DNA from 3 places in the Nocardioides sp. P86 genome. Region 1 is predicted to be linked to each of the others. Evidence: riboswitches for the same ligand, from Rfam matches in the RefSeq annotation. Region 1 holds a riboswitch; each other region holds the start of a gene.

Region 1 (5,181 bases):
GGGCTCCTCAGGTCGGGTCGGGTCGTGTCGGGTCAGGTCAGGTCAGGTCGGGGCGGGTCGGGCGCCGCGCGTCGTCACGCGCGGTTCGCTCGTCCACCGCCCCGTCGTGACGGGTCAGCGGAGGGGCTGGCGGGCCGGCAGAGCGGTCGACGGGGCGTGACAGCTCGCGCGCGCGGGTGGCTCGGGCGGCTGGCGCTCGGGCGGGTGTGAGGTGGGCGGCCGGGAAGCGGGTGGTGGGCCCCCGGGTGCTTGACGCCCAGGTGGCTGGGCAGCGAGTGCTCGGGAGGCGGGTGGGGGCAGGCGGGCCAGGAGGGCGGCCACCTCGGCGGCGGGGTCGCGGGCGCGCATGACGCCGCCCATCACGGCCACCCCGTGGGCGCCGGCGTCGAGCGCGGCGGCCACGTCGTCGCGGCCGATCCCGCCGAGGGCGAGCACCGGCACGCCGGCGTCCGCCGCCTCGGCGTACGCGGTCCGCGGCAGCGGCGGGAGGTGGCCGGGCTTGCTCAGCGAGACGCCGAAGGGCGACAGCACGACGTACGTCGCGCCCTCGGCCGCCGCCGTGCGGACCTCCCCCACCGCGTGGCAGGAGCGGCCCACCACCGGGCCGGCCGCCGAGGTCGCCCAGCGGCCGGGTCGCTGGTGGGCGGCCAGGTGCACGCCGTGGGCGGCGGGGTCGGGCAGCCGCGAGGAGATCACCACCAGACCGGGCAGCCGGGCGAGGGCGGCCAGGAGCGCGTGGCGCGCACGCGGGTGCAGGTCGGGCTCGCGCACGACCACCGCGCGCAGGCCGGCCTCCACGCACTCCGCGACGGTGCCCACCAGGCTCCGGCCCAGGCTCAGCTGGGAGCGGTCGGTGAGCAGCAGCAGGCGCGGCGGTCCGCCGGGTCCGGGCCACGGCGAGGGGCGGGTCGGCCGGGCGCTCACGCCCCCGCCCCGATCCGGCCCTCGACGGGGCTGGAGGCCCGGGCCGTGCGCCGGCGGGGCACCCGCCCGGCGTGCCGCGCGGCGTGACCGGCCTCGACGGCCAGCCGCAGGGCGCGCGCCATGCGCACGGGGTCCTCGGCGCGGGTCACGGCGGTCGCGGCGAGGACGGCGTCGCAGCCCAGCTCGAGCGCGAGCGCGGCGTCGCTGGCGGTGCCGACGCCCGCGTCGAGCACGACCGGCACGTCGACGGCGGCGACCAGGGCCTCGATGGCACGAGGGTTGAGCACGCCCAGCCCCGAGCCGATGGGCGAGCCCAGCGGCATCACCGCGGCGCAGCCGAGGTCGGCCAGCCGGCGCGCCACGACGGCGTCGTCGGTGGTGTAGGGCAGCACGGTGAAGCCGGAGCGCACCAGCGTCCCGGCGGCCTCGAGCAGCTCGACGGGGTCGGGCATCAGCGTGACCTCGTCGCCGACGACCTCGAGCTTGACCCAGTCGGTGCCGAGCGCCTCGCGGGCCAGCTCCGCGGTGAGCACGGCCTCGCGGGCGGTGGTGCAGCCGGCGGTGTTGGGCAGCACCCGCACGCCGGCGCGGTCGAGCACGTCAAGCACCCCGCCGGGGCCCCGGGCGCCGGTGCGCCGCATGCTCACCGTGACCAGGCCGGGGCGGGCGGCCGCCAGCACGGCGGGCAGCAACGCCACCGAGGGCAGACCGCCGGTGCCGAGCAGGAGCCGGGAGGCGAGCGCGACGCCACCGACCACGAGGTCGTCGTCGGCGCTCATCCGCCCTGCACCGCCGTCACGACCTCGACCACGTCGCCGTCGGCGAGGCGCCGGTCCGCCAGCTGCGCACGGGGCACGACGACGCCGTTGAGGGCGACCGCGCAGCCGCGCCCGGCGCCGGTGGGGGCCAGCAGCTCGGCCAGCGTGGTGGTGTCGTCGAGGCTGCGCGCCTCGCCGTTGAGCACGACGTGGGTCATGGGCGGTCTCCGGCCGGGTGGGGGTGTGCTGGGGCGGTCGGGTGGCGGTGCGGTGGCGCGGGCGGCGGATCGAGGCGGCGCGGATCGAGGCGGCGCGGATCGAGGCGGCGCGGATCGAGGCGGCGCGGATCGAGGCGGCGCGGATCGAGGCGGCGCGGATCGAGGCGGCGCGGGTCGAGGCGGCGTGGGTCGAGGGCGGGCTCGACGTGGCCGTGGTCGAGGTGGTCGGCCACCAGCGCGGCCACGAGCGGGGCGAGCAGCACGCCGTGGCGGAAGAGACCGACGGCCAGCACGGTGTCGCCGTCGGTGCCCGTGTCGCCGTCGGTGCCCGTGTCGCTGTCGGTGCCCGTGTCGCGGGCTCCCGGCGTCTCGCGCCCGCCGGTGCCCGTGTCGTGGCCGCCGTCGGCCCGACCCGCGGACCAGCGCGGCCCGGCCGGCCCCACGAGCGGCAGGTTGTCGGCCGTGGCCGGACGGTCGCGGGCGGTCGCCTCGAGCAGCTCGGCGCGGTCGAGCCCGGGCAGCAGCCGGCAGGCGGCCTCGAGCAGGCGGCGCACCCCGCCGGCGGTGACCACCGGGGGCGCGTCGTGCTCCTCGCTGGTCGCGCCGACGACCACCTCGCCGTCGGCGCGGGGCACGACGTAGACGGGCGCGCCGTGGACCCACCCGCGCACCGTGCGCTCGGGCGGGTCGTCGCTGCGCAGCCGCAGGATCTCCCCGCGCACGCCGCGCACCAGTCCGGTCGCGGCGATCCCGGTCGCGACCACCGTGCGGTCGACCGGAGCCCCCGACGGGGCCGGGAGGAGCCGGGCGCGGTGCCGGTCGAGCAGGGCGGCCACGACCTCGCGCGGGGCGACGCTGCCCTCGTCGGGCAGCAGGGCGGCTCCGGCGACGCCGGCGCCGAGGCGCGGCTCGAGGCTGCGGGCGGCCCGTCCGCCCACGACGTCGACGGGCCGGCCCAGGCGGGCCAGCAGCGCGGCCTGGCGCTCGACCAGCTGGAGGTCGGCGTCGTCACGACCGACGAGGAGCGTGCCGCCCGGGCGCAGCGCGACGCCCCAGCGGCGGGCGGCGGCCGGCCACAGCGCGAGGCTGCGCAGGCCCAGGTCGAGCAGCGCCTCCTCGCCGTGCCACACCTCGGCGGTGGGCGCGAGCATCCCCGCGGCGGCGTAGGACGCACCGCCACCGGGGGCCGGGTCGACGACCTCGACCTCGTGGCCGCGCCGCACCAGCTCGTCGGCGCAGGCCAGGCCGACGACCCCCGCGCCGAGCACCCGCACGCGCACGGGTCAGCCCCTCCGGGCCGAGCGGGGCGGAGCCCCGGCGCACCCCCTCGTCGGGGGACTCGACGGAGCGCTCGACGGCGGGCTCGGACGACGGGTGGTGGGACGTGACGACAGCACAGCTGCTCCTCGCTTCCTTCGCCGGCATGACCCGGATCAGGTTCGACGGTCGGAGCGGCTCAGCTCCCTCTCAGCTCGCTGCCGCGAGCTCCCGTGGTGGACGCCGTCGACCGTAGCAGCCGCTCCGGGCGCCTTCCAGGGGTCGACCGCGGAGCGGGGTCCTGCCCCACGGGGGCGCGCCCAGGCGTAGCCTTGCGGCCCGTGGCCAGCGAACCCGACTTCCGGTACTCCGACCTCCTCCCCACCGGCAAGGACGACACGCCCTACCGGTTGGTGACCGACGAGGGGGTCTCCACCTTCGAGGCCGGCGGGCGCACCTTCCTCCAGGTCGAGCCGGAGGCGATCCGGCGGCTGACCGCCGAGGCGATGCACGACATCAGCCACTACCTGCGCCCGGCCCACCTGGCCCAGCTGCGGAAGATCATCGACGACCCCGAGGCCTCCGGCAACGACCGCTTCGTGGCGCTCGACCTGCTCAAGAACGTCAACATCTCCGCCGGCGGCGTCCTGCCGATGTGCCAGGACACCGGCACCGCCATCGTCATGGGCAAGAAGTCCGAGGGCGTGCTCACCGGCGCCGACGACGGCGAGGCCATCAGCCGGGGCGTCTTCGACGCCTACACCCGGCTCAACCTGCGCTACTCCCAGCTGGCCCCGCTGACCACCTACGAGGAGAAGAACACCGGCAGCAACCTGCCGGCCCAGATCGAGCTCTACTCCACGCCCGCCGCCGACGGCTCGCCGGAGTACAAGTTCCTCTTCATGGCCAAGGGCGGTGGGTCGGCCAACAAGTCGTTCCTCTTCCAGGAGACCAAGGCGATCCTCAACCCGAAGCGGATGCTGGAGTTCCTCGACGAGAAGATCCGCTCCCTCGGCACCGCCGCGTGCCCGCCGTACCACCTCGCCGTGGTCATCGGCGGCACGAGCGCGGAGTTCGCGCTCAAGACCGCCAAGTACGCCTCGGCGCACTACCTCGACAACCTGCCCACCGAGGGCTCGATGAGCGCCCACGGCTTCCGCGACCTCGAGCTGGAGGAGCAGGTCTTCGAGCTGACCCAGTCCTTCGGGATCGGCGCGCAGTTCGGCGGCAAGTACTTCTGCCACGACGTGCGGGTCGTGCGCCTGCCGCGCCACGGCGCCTCGTGCCCGGTCGCGATCGCCGTCTCCTGCTCGGCCGACCGCCAGGCGCTGGGCAAGATCACCGCCGAGGGCGTCTTCCTCGAGCAGCTGGAGACCGACCCCGCGCAGTACCTCCCCGAGCCGGAGGTGCAGGACCTCGTCGGCGCCGGCGACGTCGTGCGCATCGACCTGACCCGCCCGATGGACGAGATCCTCGCCGAGCTCACCCGCCACCCGGTCAAGACCCGCCTCTCGCTCACCGGCCCGCTGGTGGTCGCCCGCGACATCGCGCACGCCAAGATCCAGGAGCGCCTCGACGCCGGCGAGGAGATGCCGCAGTACCTCCAGGACCACCCGGTCTACTACGCCGGCCCGGCCAAGACCCCCGACGGCATGGCGTCCGGCTCCTTCGGCCCCACCACCGCCGGGCGGATGGACTCCTACGTGCGGTCCTTCCAGGCCGCCGGCGGCTCGAAGGTGATGCTGGCCAAGGGCAACCGCTCGAAGCAGGTCACCGAGTCGTGCGAGGCCCACGGCGGCTTCTACCTCGGCTCCATCGGCGGACCCGCCGCCCGGCTGGCCCAGGACTGCATCACCTCGGTGGAGGTGCTGGAGTACGCCGAGCTCGGCATGGAGGCGGTGTGGAAGATCGAGGTCGAGGACTTCCCGGCCTTCATCGTCGTCGACGACAAGGGCAACGACTTCTTCACCGACCCCTCCGGCGCCGTCACCGTGCCGCTGAGCGCCCTGGGCGCCGGCCTGCGG
Region 2 (5,181 bases), 600 kb from region 1:
GTCGGGCCGGTCACAGGGCTGGTCACGGGGCCGGTCACAGGGCCGGTCACAGGGCCGGTCACAGGGCCCCCAGCGACGGCACGCGCAGCCGCTCGACGGCCAGCATCACACCGGCCGTGGCCGCGGCCAGCACCACGGAGGCGGCCAGGGCCATGCCGTAGTTCATGGCCCCGGGGCTGCCGATGAGGCGGTAGATGACCACCGGCAGGGTCGGGGACTCCTCGCGCGCGAGGAAGGACGTGGCCCCGAACTCCCCCAGCGACACCGCGAAGGCGAAGCCGGCGGCGGCCAGCAGGGGGCGCCACACCACCGGCAGGTCGACGGTGAGCACGGTGCGCCAGGCCCCGGCGCCCAGCGAGGCGGCCGCCTGGCGCTGCCGGTCGTCGACGCCGCCGAGCACGGGGGCGATCGTGCGCACCACCAGCGGCAGCGCCACCAGCGCCTGGGCCACCGGCACCAGCAGCGGGGAGTCGCGCAGGTCGAGCGGCGGGGAGTCGAGGGTGATGAGGAAGCCGAAGCCGAGCGTCACCGCCGAGACGCCCAGGGGCAGCATGAAGAAGCCGTCGAGGGCCGCACGCACCCGCCGCTCGGCCCGCCCGCGGGAGCCCCGTGTGACCACGACGGCCACCAGCAGGCCCAGGGTCAGCGACATCCAGGTCGCGTCGACCGCGGTGCGCAGCGAGGTGAGCAGCGCGTCGGTCACCGGCACCAGCAGGGCGCCGCCCTCGCCGGGGGTGCGCAGGGCGCGGTAGTTGCCCAGGCTCCAGGCGTCGTCGACGCGCAGCGAGCCGCTCACCAGCACCGCCACGGGCGCGGCGACCACCACGAGCAGCAGCGCGGTGGCGCCCAGCTGGGGGAGGTCGCCGCGGCGGGGGCGGCGCGGGCGGGGCACGACGCGCGCCAGCGTCGGGTCGGGCACCGCCCGCAGCCGCGCGGCCACCAGCAGCAGCGCGGTGACCGCCACGAGCTGGAGGATCGACAGGGCCGCGGCCGCCTGGAGGTCGAGCAGGTTGGTGGTGAGCAGGTAGATCTCAGTCTCCACCGAGGAGTAGCGGAGCCCGCCCAGGGTCAGCACGACGCCGAAGGCGGTGGCGCAGAAGAGGAAGACCACGCTGGCCGACGACACGATCGCCGGGCGCAGCGCCGGCAGCGTCACGGTGCGCAGCACCTGCAGCGGGCTCGCACCCAGCGCCGCGGCCGCCTCGCCCGGGCGCGGGTCGAGCGACTCCCACGCCGCGCCCACGCCGCGGATGACCACGGCGACGTTGAAGAAGACCAGGCCCGCCACGATCGCCACCGGGCTGCCGTCGAGGCCGAGGAAGGCCAGCGGGCCCGCCTCGCCCAGCAGCTGGCGGAAGCCGATGCCGACGACCACGGTGGGCAGCACGAAGGGCACGAGCAGCGCGGCCCGCACCACCCGGCGCAGCGGGAAGTCGAGACGGTGCAGGGCGAAGGCGGCCGGCAGGCCCAGCAGCACCGACAGCGCCGTGGCCACCGTCGCCGACCAGACGGTGAACCACAGCACCCGGTGCACCCGCTCGCGGCCCAGCACCTCGAGCACGGCGCCCGGGTCGACAACGCCGTCGACGACGAAGCCCCGCGCGAGCATGCCGCTCACCGGCAGCACGAAGAAGACCGCCAGCACCGCCACCGGCAGCGCCGCGAGCGCCACCAGGGTCAGCCCACGCCTCACCGGGTGACGACGTCCGTCCACTCCTGCAGCCACGTGGCGCGCTCGGTGGCGATCTCGGCGGGGTCGACCTCGTAGGGGTCGGTGGGGCGCTCGGCGTGCTGCGCCCAGTCGGCCGGCAGCTCGGTGCCCTCGACGACCGGGAAGACGTACATCGACTCCGGCAGCGCGGCCTGCACCTCCGGCCCGGTCATGAAGCGCACCAGCGCCTCGGCCCCGGCCACGTTCTCCGCGCCCGCCAGGACCCCGACGTACTCGACCTGCTGGAAGCAGGTGTCGAGCAGCGCCCGGGTGGTCGAGGTGCCGTCGTCGGCGAGGGTGAAGGCCGGGGAGGAGTCGTAGGAGACCACGACCGGGCGGTCGCCGGAGCCGCCGCCCTGGGTGAAGTCGGTCTGGTAGGCGTCCGACCAGCCGTCGACGAGCTTGGCGCCGTTGTCCATGAGGTCGGCCCAGTAGTCGGGCCAGTCCTCGCCGTACTCCGCGATCGTGGCCAGCAGGAAGGCCAGGCCCGGGGAGCTGGTCGTGGCTCCGGGCACGACGAGCAGGTCGCGGTAGGCGGGGTCGGTGAGGTCGTCGAGCGAGGCCGGCGGCTCGAGGTCGCGCTCGGCGAACCACGTCTCGTCGACGTTGACGCACACGTTGCCGTTGTCGACGGCGGTCAGGGCCTGCTCGTCGTCGCCGGGCACGGCGTAGTCGGAGACCCCGGCGGGGGCGTCGAAGGCGTAGGGGGCGAAGACGCCCTCCTCCAGCGCGCGGGAGGCGAAGGTGTTGTCGACACCGAAGGCCACGTCGCCGGTCGGGGAGTCCTTGGTCAGGACCAGCTTGTTGGTGAGGCTGCCGGCGTCACCGGAGGCGCGGACCACGAGGTCGTAGCCCGACTGCTGCTCGAAGGCCCGCTCGACCTTCTGGGGCAGGACGAACGACTCGTGGGTGACCAGCACGACCTCGCTGCCGTCGCCGGTGGCCCCCTCGGTGCCGCCGGCGCCGGTGGAGGAGCCCGCACCGCCCGTGTCGGCGGCGGTCGGGTCGTCGTCGCCGCTGCCGACCAGCGAGCAGGCCGTGGTGAGGCCGAGGACCACCGCGGTGGTCAGGACGGTGAGTGCGCGCGCACGCCTCATGTGGCCTCCCTTCGCCGGTGCTAGCCGGAGCAGGTTCGGAGGGTCTGCGGTACGACGCGACTCGTCGTCCGCACTCTCAGCACGCCACCGGTGGCCGGTCGTGCTCCCCTGTCTTCTGCGGCCAGTGTAGGTCGCCGGCAGGTCGCCGGCGGGTCGCCGTCCGGTCCGGCACGGTCGGGCGCCGGGCCGTGGCCACCCGGCGCCCGGTCGGTGGGCGCTGCTGGCGGGGTCTGAGAGGCTTCCGGCGTGCCGAGCCTCCGCCACCAGCTCCTCGCGACCCTCATCCCCCGACTGCGCCGGGCCGGCGAGCTGAGCTCGCTGCCCGAGGAGCGCGAGCGCGTGCTCGAGGGGCAGGCACGTCGCGCGCCCGGGCTGGCGACGGGGCTGGTGCCCGGCTTCGCGCGGCGCTTCACCCTCGTCACCGACTCCTCCGCCGGCTTCGACGTGCACGTGCTCGCCCCGCGTGGGGTCGAGCCCGAGCGGACCCTGGTGTGGATGCACGGCGGCGCCTACATCGCCGGCATCGACCCCTTCCACGTGCGCTACGCCGCCGCGCTCGCCCGCCGGCTCGGGGTGCGGGTCGTGCTGCCCGACTACCCGCTGGCCCCGGGCAGCACCTGGGCCGACTCCCACGACCGGCTCGTCGACGTCGTCGCGCGCGCCTGCGCCCACGGCCCGGTGCTGCTGGGCGGCGACTCCGCCGGCGGCGGCATCGCGCTGGCCGTGGCCCAGAGCGTGCGCGACCGCGGTCTCGACCCGGCGGGGTCGCTGGAGCGGCTGCTGCTGCTCTCGCCCTGGGTCGACCTCACCACCTCCACGCCCGCGACCCGGTGGTTCGCGGCGCGCGACCCGTGGCTCTTCGAGTCCAAGCTGCACGCCTACGCCGCGTGGTGGGCCGGCTCCCCCGACGACCTGGCCCGCCCCGAGGTCTCCCCGGCGCTGGGCGACCTCGCCGGCCTGCCGCCGGCGCTCGTGCTCTGCGGCACGCGCGACCTGCTCGTCCCCGGCGTACGGCTGCTGGCGCGGCGGGCCGCCGAGGCCGGGTGGGACCTCACCTACGTCGAGGAGCCCGACCTCATCCACGTCTACCCGATCCTGCCGCTCATCCCCGAGGCACGTCGGGCCCGGCGCACCGTCGAGGCCTTCCTGCGGGGGTCGGCCCGGTGAGCGGCCCGGTGAGCCGTTCGGCGGGCGGTTCGGCGGGCGGCCCGGCGGGCGGCCCGGTGGTGTGGTCGAGCGACTTCGCGGGGCTCGCGCCGGCGGTCGCCTACGCCGTGTGGCGGCTGCGGCAGGAGGTCTTCGTGGTCGAGCAGGCCTGCCCCTACCCCGACCTCGACGGCCGAGACACCGAGCCCGGCACCCGCCACGTCGTGCTCCCCGACCCCGAGCGACCCGACGAGGTGCCGGTGCTGGGCTACGCCCGGGTGCTCGACGACGGCGACACGTGGCGCGTCGGCCGGGTCGTGCTGCATCCCGCGGGGCGCGGGCGAGGACTCAGCGGTGCGCTGATGGAGGCGTGCGTAGCGCTGTGCGACGGGACCGGGACCGGGAGCGAGACCGGGGCCGAGACCGGGAGCGCGGTGCGCCGTGACGTCGTGCTCGACGCCCAGGCGCCGCTGGCGGGCTGGTACGCCGGCTTCGGCTTCGCCGTCGACGGGCCGGAGTTCCTGGAGGACGGCATCCCCCACGTACCGATGCGGCGGCGCGGCTGAGAGGTCCCGGCGTGGCCTGCGGGGGTGGTGGGGGCCGCGGAGGTTTCGAGACGGTCGCTGGCGCTCCCTCCTCAACCACCGGGGGCGGGGCGGGGCGGTCGCCGGCGGGGTCGGGCGGGCGTAGGGTCCGAGACGTGCTGCGACGACTCGGACTCTCCCTGGCCACCCTCGCCCTCGCCTCGACCGGGGTGGTGGCGCTCGCGCCCCCGGCGGCGTACGCGGCGCAGGCCGGCAGCGAGGCCGGTGCGGGCGGCGACACGCTCTTCCCGCGGCAGGGCGACGCGCGCTACCAGGTCCGGTCCTACGACGTGTCGCTCGACTACACGCCCGGGACCAACCAGCTCACCGCCACGACGCGGATCGTCGCCGTCGCGGCGCGCGACCTGGGCCGCTTCGACCTCGACCTCGAGGGTCTCGACGTGTCGCGCGTGCTGGTCGACGGCGAGCAGGCCGCCTTCTCGCGCGACGGCCACGAGCTCACGGTGCGCCCCGACGGCGGGCTCGACCGGGGGCGCTTCACGGTGCGCGTCGACTACGCCGGCGAGCCGCAGGAGCACATCGACCCCGACGGGTCCACCGAGGGCTGGGTCCGCACGGCCGACGGCGCCACCGCCCTGGGCGAGCCGGTCGGCACGATGACCTGGATCCCCTCCAACAACAC
Region 3 (5,181 bases), on a different contig from region 1:
CGGGCTGCGGCAGCCAGGTCACGTCGAGGCCCTCGGGCAGGTAGCCGGTCGGCACCTCGGGCACCTCGACCCAGATCCGGGTCGGCACCGCGGCCCTCGCGCCGTCGGCCCGGGTGGTCGTCTGGGCGATGCGGGCCATGGCCGGCAGGGCGGTGAGGTCGCCGACCAGCATCAGCCAGGCCGCTCCCGCCGGCATGGCGAAGGAGCCCTTGGGCTCGGTGACCGTCACGGTCTCCCCCACCAGCTCCTCGGCCGGCCGTGCCGCCCACTCGGTGACCAGGCCGACGTCGTGCACGACGACGTCGAGCACGAGCTCGGTGCCGTCCCAGGAGCGCACCGTGTAGTAGCGGCTCTGGAACTGGCCCGGCACCACGAGGCCCACCCACTCGTCGGGCACGCCGGTCGAGACGAACCCGGCCAGACCGGGCCCGCCGAGGACCAGGCGCACGAGGTGGTCGCTGCGCTGCTCGCGACGCAGCACCACGGCGGCGTACTGCTGGGCGCGGGTGCTCACCGGACGAGGTTAGTCACCAGGTGGGCCGCAGCGGCAATCCGTCGGAGCCGTCCTCGCCGGTGCGCACCGCCAGCACCTGGTGCAGCTGGATCTCGTTGCGCTCGAAGCCGAGCCGCGAGCCGGCCATGTAGAGCCCCCACACCCGGGCCGTGCCCTCGCCGACCTCGGCCACGCACTCGTCCCAGTGCTCGACGAGGTTGGCGCACCAGTCGCGCAGGGTCATCGCGTAGTGGCGGCGCAGGTTCTCCTCGTGCACGACCTCCAGCCCCGCGTCCTGGGCGGTGGCGATGATCGTGCCCGACCCGGTCAGCTCGCCGTCGGGGAAGACGTAGCGGTCGATGAACGCCCCGGTCTCGGTGACCGCGTTGTCGTGGCGGGTGATGCAGTGGTTGAGCAGCCGGCCCTCGGGGCGCAGCCGCTCGCGCAGGAAGGAGAAGTACGCCGGGTAGTTGCGCACGCCGACGTGCTCGAGCAGCCCGATCGAGCTGACCGCGTCGAAGTCGGTCTCGAGCACCTCGCGGTAGTCGCTGTGGCGCACCTCGGCGAGGTCGCCCAGGCCGTCGCGGTCGATGGCCTCCTTGGCCCACGACGCCTGCTCGCGCGACAGCGTCACACCGAGCGCCTTCACGCCGTACTCCCGGGCGGCGTGGCGCACCATGCCTCCCCAGCCGCAGCCCACGTCGAGCAGGCGCTGTCCCGGCCTGAGGTCGAGCTTGCGGCACACGAGGTCGAACTTCTCGGCCTGCGCCTCCTCCAGCGAGGCGTCGGCGTCGGGGTAGACGGCGCAGGTGTAGGCCATCGAGGGGCCCAGCACGTGGCGGTAGAAGGCGTTGGAGACGTCATAGTGGTGGCTGATGACCTCGGCGTCGCGCGTCAGCGAGTGGCGCAGGCCCTCCACGGCGCGCCGCCAGCGCGGCAGGTGCTCCTGCGGCGGGGGCGGCGGCGGCTTGAGGTGGCCCAGGCCGAGCCCGCGCACGAGGGTCACGAGCTCGCCGGGGGTGGGCTTGCGGAAGCGCAGGTGGTTCTGCAGGAGCCGCATGACGGCGTAGGGGTCGCCGGGGTGCACGCCGTGCACGACCAGGTCGCCGGAGACGTAGGCGCGCGCCATGCCGAGGTCGCCGGGCGCGGTGAGCAGGTACGACAGCCCGCGCGGGGTGCGCAGCTCGAGGCCGAGCTCGGCGTCGGGCGGGCCCGCGACGGAGCCGTCGTAGGCCCGGAACCGCACCGGCATGCCGTCGCGCAGCAGGGTCTCGACCGCCTGGCCGATGGTGAGGGTGGATGTCGTGGAGCCGGTCACTGCCTGCGCACCGCCTTGTCGTAGAGGTGGGTGAGTCTGTCGTCGGGGTCGACGCGGGCCTTGACGGCGGCCAGGTGCGCCCCGTCGTAGAGCCGGTCGAAGGTCTCGCGGTCGTAGAAGGCCTCGGAGTAGAGGGACTTGTGCCCGCCGAGGCGGTGCACCTCGGCCTCGATGGCGCGGTTGGTCGGGCCGTCGTCGGCGTCGTCGCCGACGTGCACGGTGCCCCAGAAGCCGACGTTGACGTAGGTCTCGCCGGGCTCGAGGGGGTAGGTGGGCCAGCGCCCGCCGCCGCTGGTGCCGCGGGAGACCAGCGGGCACAGCCACACCGGGCGCATGCCGACCTCGTCGTCGAACCACGCCAGGAAGTCGGGCAGCCGCTCGACGGGCACCTCGACGTCCTGCACCACCCGCTCGCGCCGCGGTCGGCCCGCGCGGGCGTCGAGGCGGTCGACCAGGCCGAGGCGCTGGTCGAGGCCGACGAGGCGGTGGTAGACGTCGGAGCGACGCCAGCGCCGCGGCCACAGGCGTCGTACGACGGGGCGCTGCACCCCGAAGGCCCCCGAGCACCAGAACCAGTCGGTGTCCCAGCGCCAGAGGTAGTCCTCGGTCGTCAGCACGTCGTGCTCGCGCTGCTGCAGGGAGCGGTAGAAGACCTGCTGGCCGGTGTAGTCCGACGCCGGCCCGCCGGGTCGGTCGGTGAAGGTGGCCAGCGTGAGGTAGAGCTCGTCGGGGGAGAACGCGACGCCGTCGAGACCGTCGACCCGCACCCCGTCGTGCTCCCCCGACCCGACCACGGCCGCGATCCCCGCCGCCAGCTCCTTCGCGTCGGCGAAGCGCACGTGGCGCAGGGCCACGAAGGACGGCACCGCGACCAGCGAGATCCGCAGCCGCGTGGCGTAGCCCAGCGAGCCGTAGGAGTTGGGGAAGGTGTCGAAGAGGTCCTCGCCGGGTCGGGTCGTGACGATCTCGCCGGCGCCGGTGAGCACGTCCATCTCCAGCACCGACTCGTGGGGCAGCCCGTGGCGGAAGCTCGTCGACTCCACGCCCAGCCCGGTGACCGCGCCACCGAGGGTGATGGTGCGCAGCTGCGGCACCACCTCGGGCACGAGCCCGTGGGCCAGCGTGGCCGCCACGAGGTCCTCGTAGGTGCACATGCCCTGCACCTCGGCGGTGCGCCGCCCGGGGTCGACCTCGATCACGCCGGTCAGGCCCGACACGTCGAGGCCCGGCGACGTGGTCGCGGTGCGGGGCCGGAACAGGTTGGAGGTGCGCTTGGCCAGTCGCACGGGGGCGGCGGGCGCCAGGTCCGCGTACGACGTCAGCAGGCGGGCGACCGCCTCCTCATGCTGTCTCCAAGCACCGCTCTCAGCCACCCGCCGCACGTTACTCCCGGGTCGTGTCGCCCGGGAGTCGGGTCCGTGTCGCCTCCCGTCGTACGGTGGCGGACGACACGGGGTGCCCGCCGACGCGGGCTGAGAGCAGACCCGTCGAACCTGATCTAGCTCGCACTAGCGAAGGGATGTCGCCGTGGACCAGCCACGCCCGATCCAGCCTGACCCGATCCGGCCCGACCCGATCCGGCCCGACCCCGCCCGGTGGCGCCCCGGCGGCGTCCTGCTGGTCGCCGACACCCGTGCCTGCCGGCCGCGGGGCGTGGTGGCCACGGTGGCTGCCGCCCTCGACGGCGGGGTGCGCTGGGTGCAGCTGCGCGCCAAGACCGAGCCGGACGGCGAGGTGCTCGAGCTGCTGGGCGAGGTGGCCGAGCTGTGCCGCGACCGGGCGCGCCTGGTGGTCGACGACCGCGTCGACGTGCTGCTCGCCGCGCGGGCCCGCGGCCTCGCGGTCGACGGCGTGCACGTGGGCCGGCGCGACCTGCCCGTCGCCCTCGTACGCCGCCTCGTCGGCCCCGACGCGCTGGTCGGGCTGACCACCCCCACCCCGGCGCTGGCCGCCCGCGCAGGCGACCTGCCGCCCGGCACGGTCGACTACCTCGGGGTCGGCGCCTACCGCGCGAGCACCACCAAGGCCGACCATCCGCCGGTGACCGGCGCGGCCGGCCTCGCCGCCGTCGTGGCCGCTGCCGGGCGGCTGCCCTGCGTGGCGATCGGTGGCATCGTCGCGGGCGACCTCGCCGCGGTGCGGGGTGCGGGCGCGGCGGGGGCCGCCGTCGTCGCGGCCGTCTGCGCCGCCCCCGACCCGCGCCGCGCCGCCGCGGCCCTCGTCACCGCCTGGGGCGCCCCGGGAGCCGCCCGGTGAGCCGCCCCGTCACCACCGCGGGGCGCCGGGCACGACCGGACCTGCGCGCCAGGGACCTGCCCCGCGTGCTCAGCATCGCCGGGAGCGACCCCAGCGGCGGCGCCGGCGTGCAGGCCGACCTCAAGAGCATCGCCGCCCACGGCGGCTACGGCATGGCCGCCCTCAGCGCCCTCACGGCCCAGAACACCCAGGGGGTGCGCGCCGTGCACGTGCCGCCGTCGTCCTTCCTGCGCGCCCAGCTCGACGCCGTCTCCGACGACATCGCCGTCGACGCGGTCAAGGTCGGCATGCTGGCCCGCGCCGACGTGGTCGGCGAGGTCGCGGCGTGGCTCGGGCGGACGGCGCCGCCGCTGGTGGTGCTCGACCCCGTGATGGTCTCCACCAGCGGCCACCGCCTCCTCGACGCCGACGCCGAGGCCGCGGTGCGCGACCTGTGCGCCGGCGCCGACCTGCTGACGCCCAACCTCGCCGAGCTGGCGGTGCTGGTCGACCGGCCCGCGGCACCCGACTGGTCGGGAGCGCTCTCGCAGGCGGCCGAGCTGTCGGCGCGCACCGGCGCGGTCGTGCTGGCCAAGGGAGGACACCTGGCGCGCAGCGCCTCCGACCGCGGCGGGGAGGCCGGCTGTCCCGACGCCCTCGTGGACGCCGCCGCGGCGCCGGTGGTGCCGGGCGGCCTGCTCGAGCTGCCGGGGCGGCGGCTGGCGAGCACCGGCACCCACGGCACGGGCTGCTCGCTGTCGGCGGCGATGGCCACCCTGCTGGCCCGCACGGCCGACTGGGCCGGCTCGGCGCGCACGGCCAAGGCCTGGCTCCGCGGCGCCATCGAGCACGGACCGGAGCTCGAGGTCGGCACGGGCCACGGGCCCGTGCACCACCTGCACGCGTTGTGGGCCGCGGCCCGGTGACCCCGGCCCCCGGCGCGGCTCAGGTGGTGGTGGTGCCCAGCAGGGAGCCGCGGGCGTCGCCGCGGTGGACCACGACCCCGGCCCCGGCCAGGTCGCGCACGGCGGCGAGGTCGGTGTCGGCGACCGCGTCGGCGTCGGTGAGCACGACCACGGCCTCCAGACCCTTCGAGCCCGAGGCCACGGCCATCGCCACGCAGACCCCGACGGCC

The links. Region 1 has a riboswitch for thiamine pyrophosphate ahead of M3673_RS04065 (FAD-dependent oxidoreductase). Riboswitches for the same ligand answer to the same signal wherever they lie in the genome.
Region 2: it holds a riboswitch for thiamine pyrophosphate, as region 1 does, so the genes downstream of both, M3673_RS07050 (thiamine ABC transporter substrate binding subunit) here and M3673_RS04065 (FAD-dependent oxidoreductase) in region 1, are expected to answer to the same signal.
Region 3: it holds a riboswitch for thiamine pyrophosphate, as region 1 does, so the genes downstream of both, thiE (thiamine phosphate synthase) here and M3673_RS04065 (FAD-dependent oxidoreductase) in region 1, are expected to answer to the same signal.

What each region holds. Positions count from the first base shown of each region.
Region 1 covers NZ_JAMAYE010000001.1:887,805-892,985, forward strand. Annotated here, with positions in the region: gene M3673_RS04050 (thiamine phosphate synthase) at 115-924, opposite strand; gene M3673_RS04055 (thiazole synthase) at 921-1,703, opposite strand; gene thiS (sulfur carrier protein ThiS) at 1,700-1,900, opposite strand; gene M3673_RS04065 (FAD-dependent oxidoreductase) at 1,897-3,180, opposite strand; TPP riboswitch at 3,293-3,402, opposite strand; gene M3673_RS04070 (fumarate hydratase) at 3,499-5,181, shown strand, end outside.
Region 2 covers NZ_JAMAYE010000001.1:1,485,374-1,490,554, forward strand. Annotated here, with positions in the region: gene M3673_RS07045 (iron ABC transporter permease) at 59-1,693, opposite strand; gene M3673_RS07050 (thiamine ABC transporter substrate binding subunit) at 1,690-2,808, opposite strand; TPP riboswitch at 2,798-2,928, opposite strand; gene M3673_RS07055 (alpha/beta hydrolase) at 3,055-3,975, shown strand; gene M3673_RS07060 (GNAT family N-acetyltransferase) at 4,032-4,520, shown strand; gene M3673_RS07065 (M1 family metallopeptidase) at 4,655-5,181, shown strand, end outside.
Region 3 covers NZ_JAMAYE010000002.1:492,485-497,665, forward strand. Annotated here, with positions in the region: gene M3673_RS09880 (siderophore-interacting protein) at 1-514, opposite strand, end outside; gene M3673_RS09885 (class I SAM-dependent methyltransferase) at 528-1,811, opposite strand; gene M3673_RS09890 (FAD-binding oxidoreductase) at 1,808-3,184, opposite strand; TPP riboswitch at 3,253-3,348, shown strand; gene thiE (thiamine phosphate synthase) at 3,339-4,067, shown strand; gene thiD (bifunctional hydroxymethylpyrimidine kinase/phosphomethylpyrimidine kinase) at 4,064-4,972, shown strand; gene M3673_RS09905 (hypothetical protein) at 4,992-5,181, opposite strand, start outside.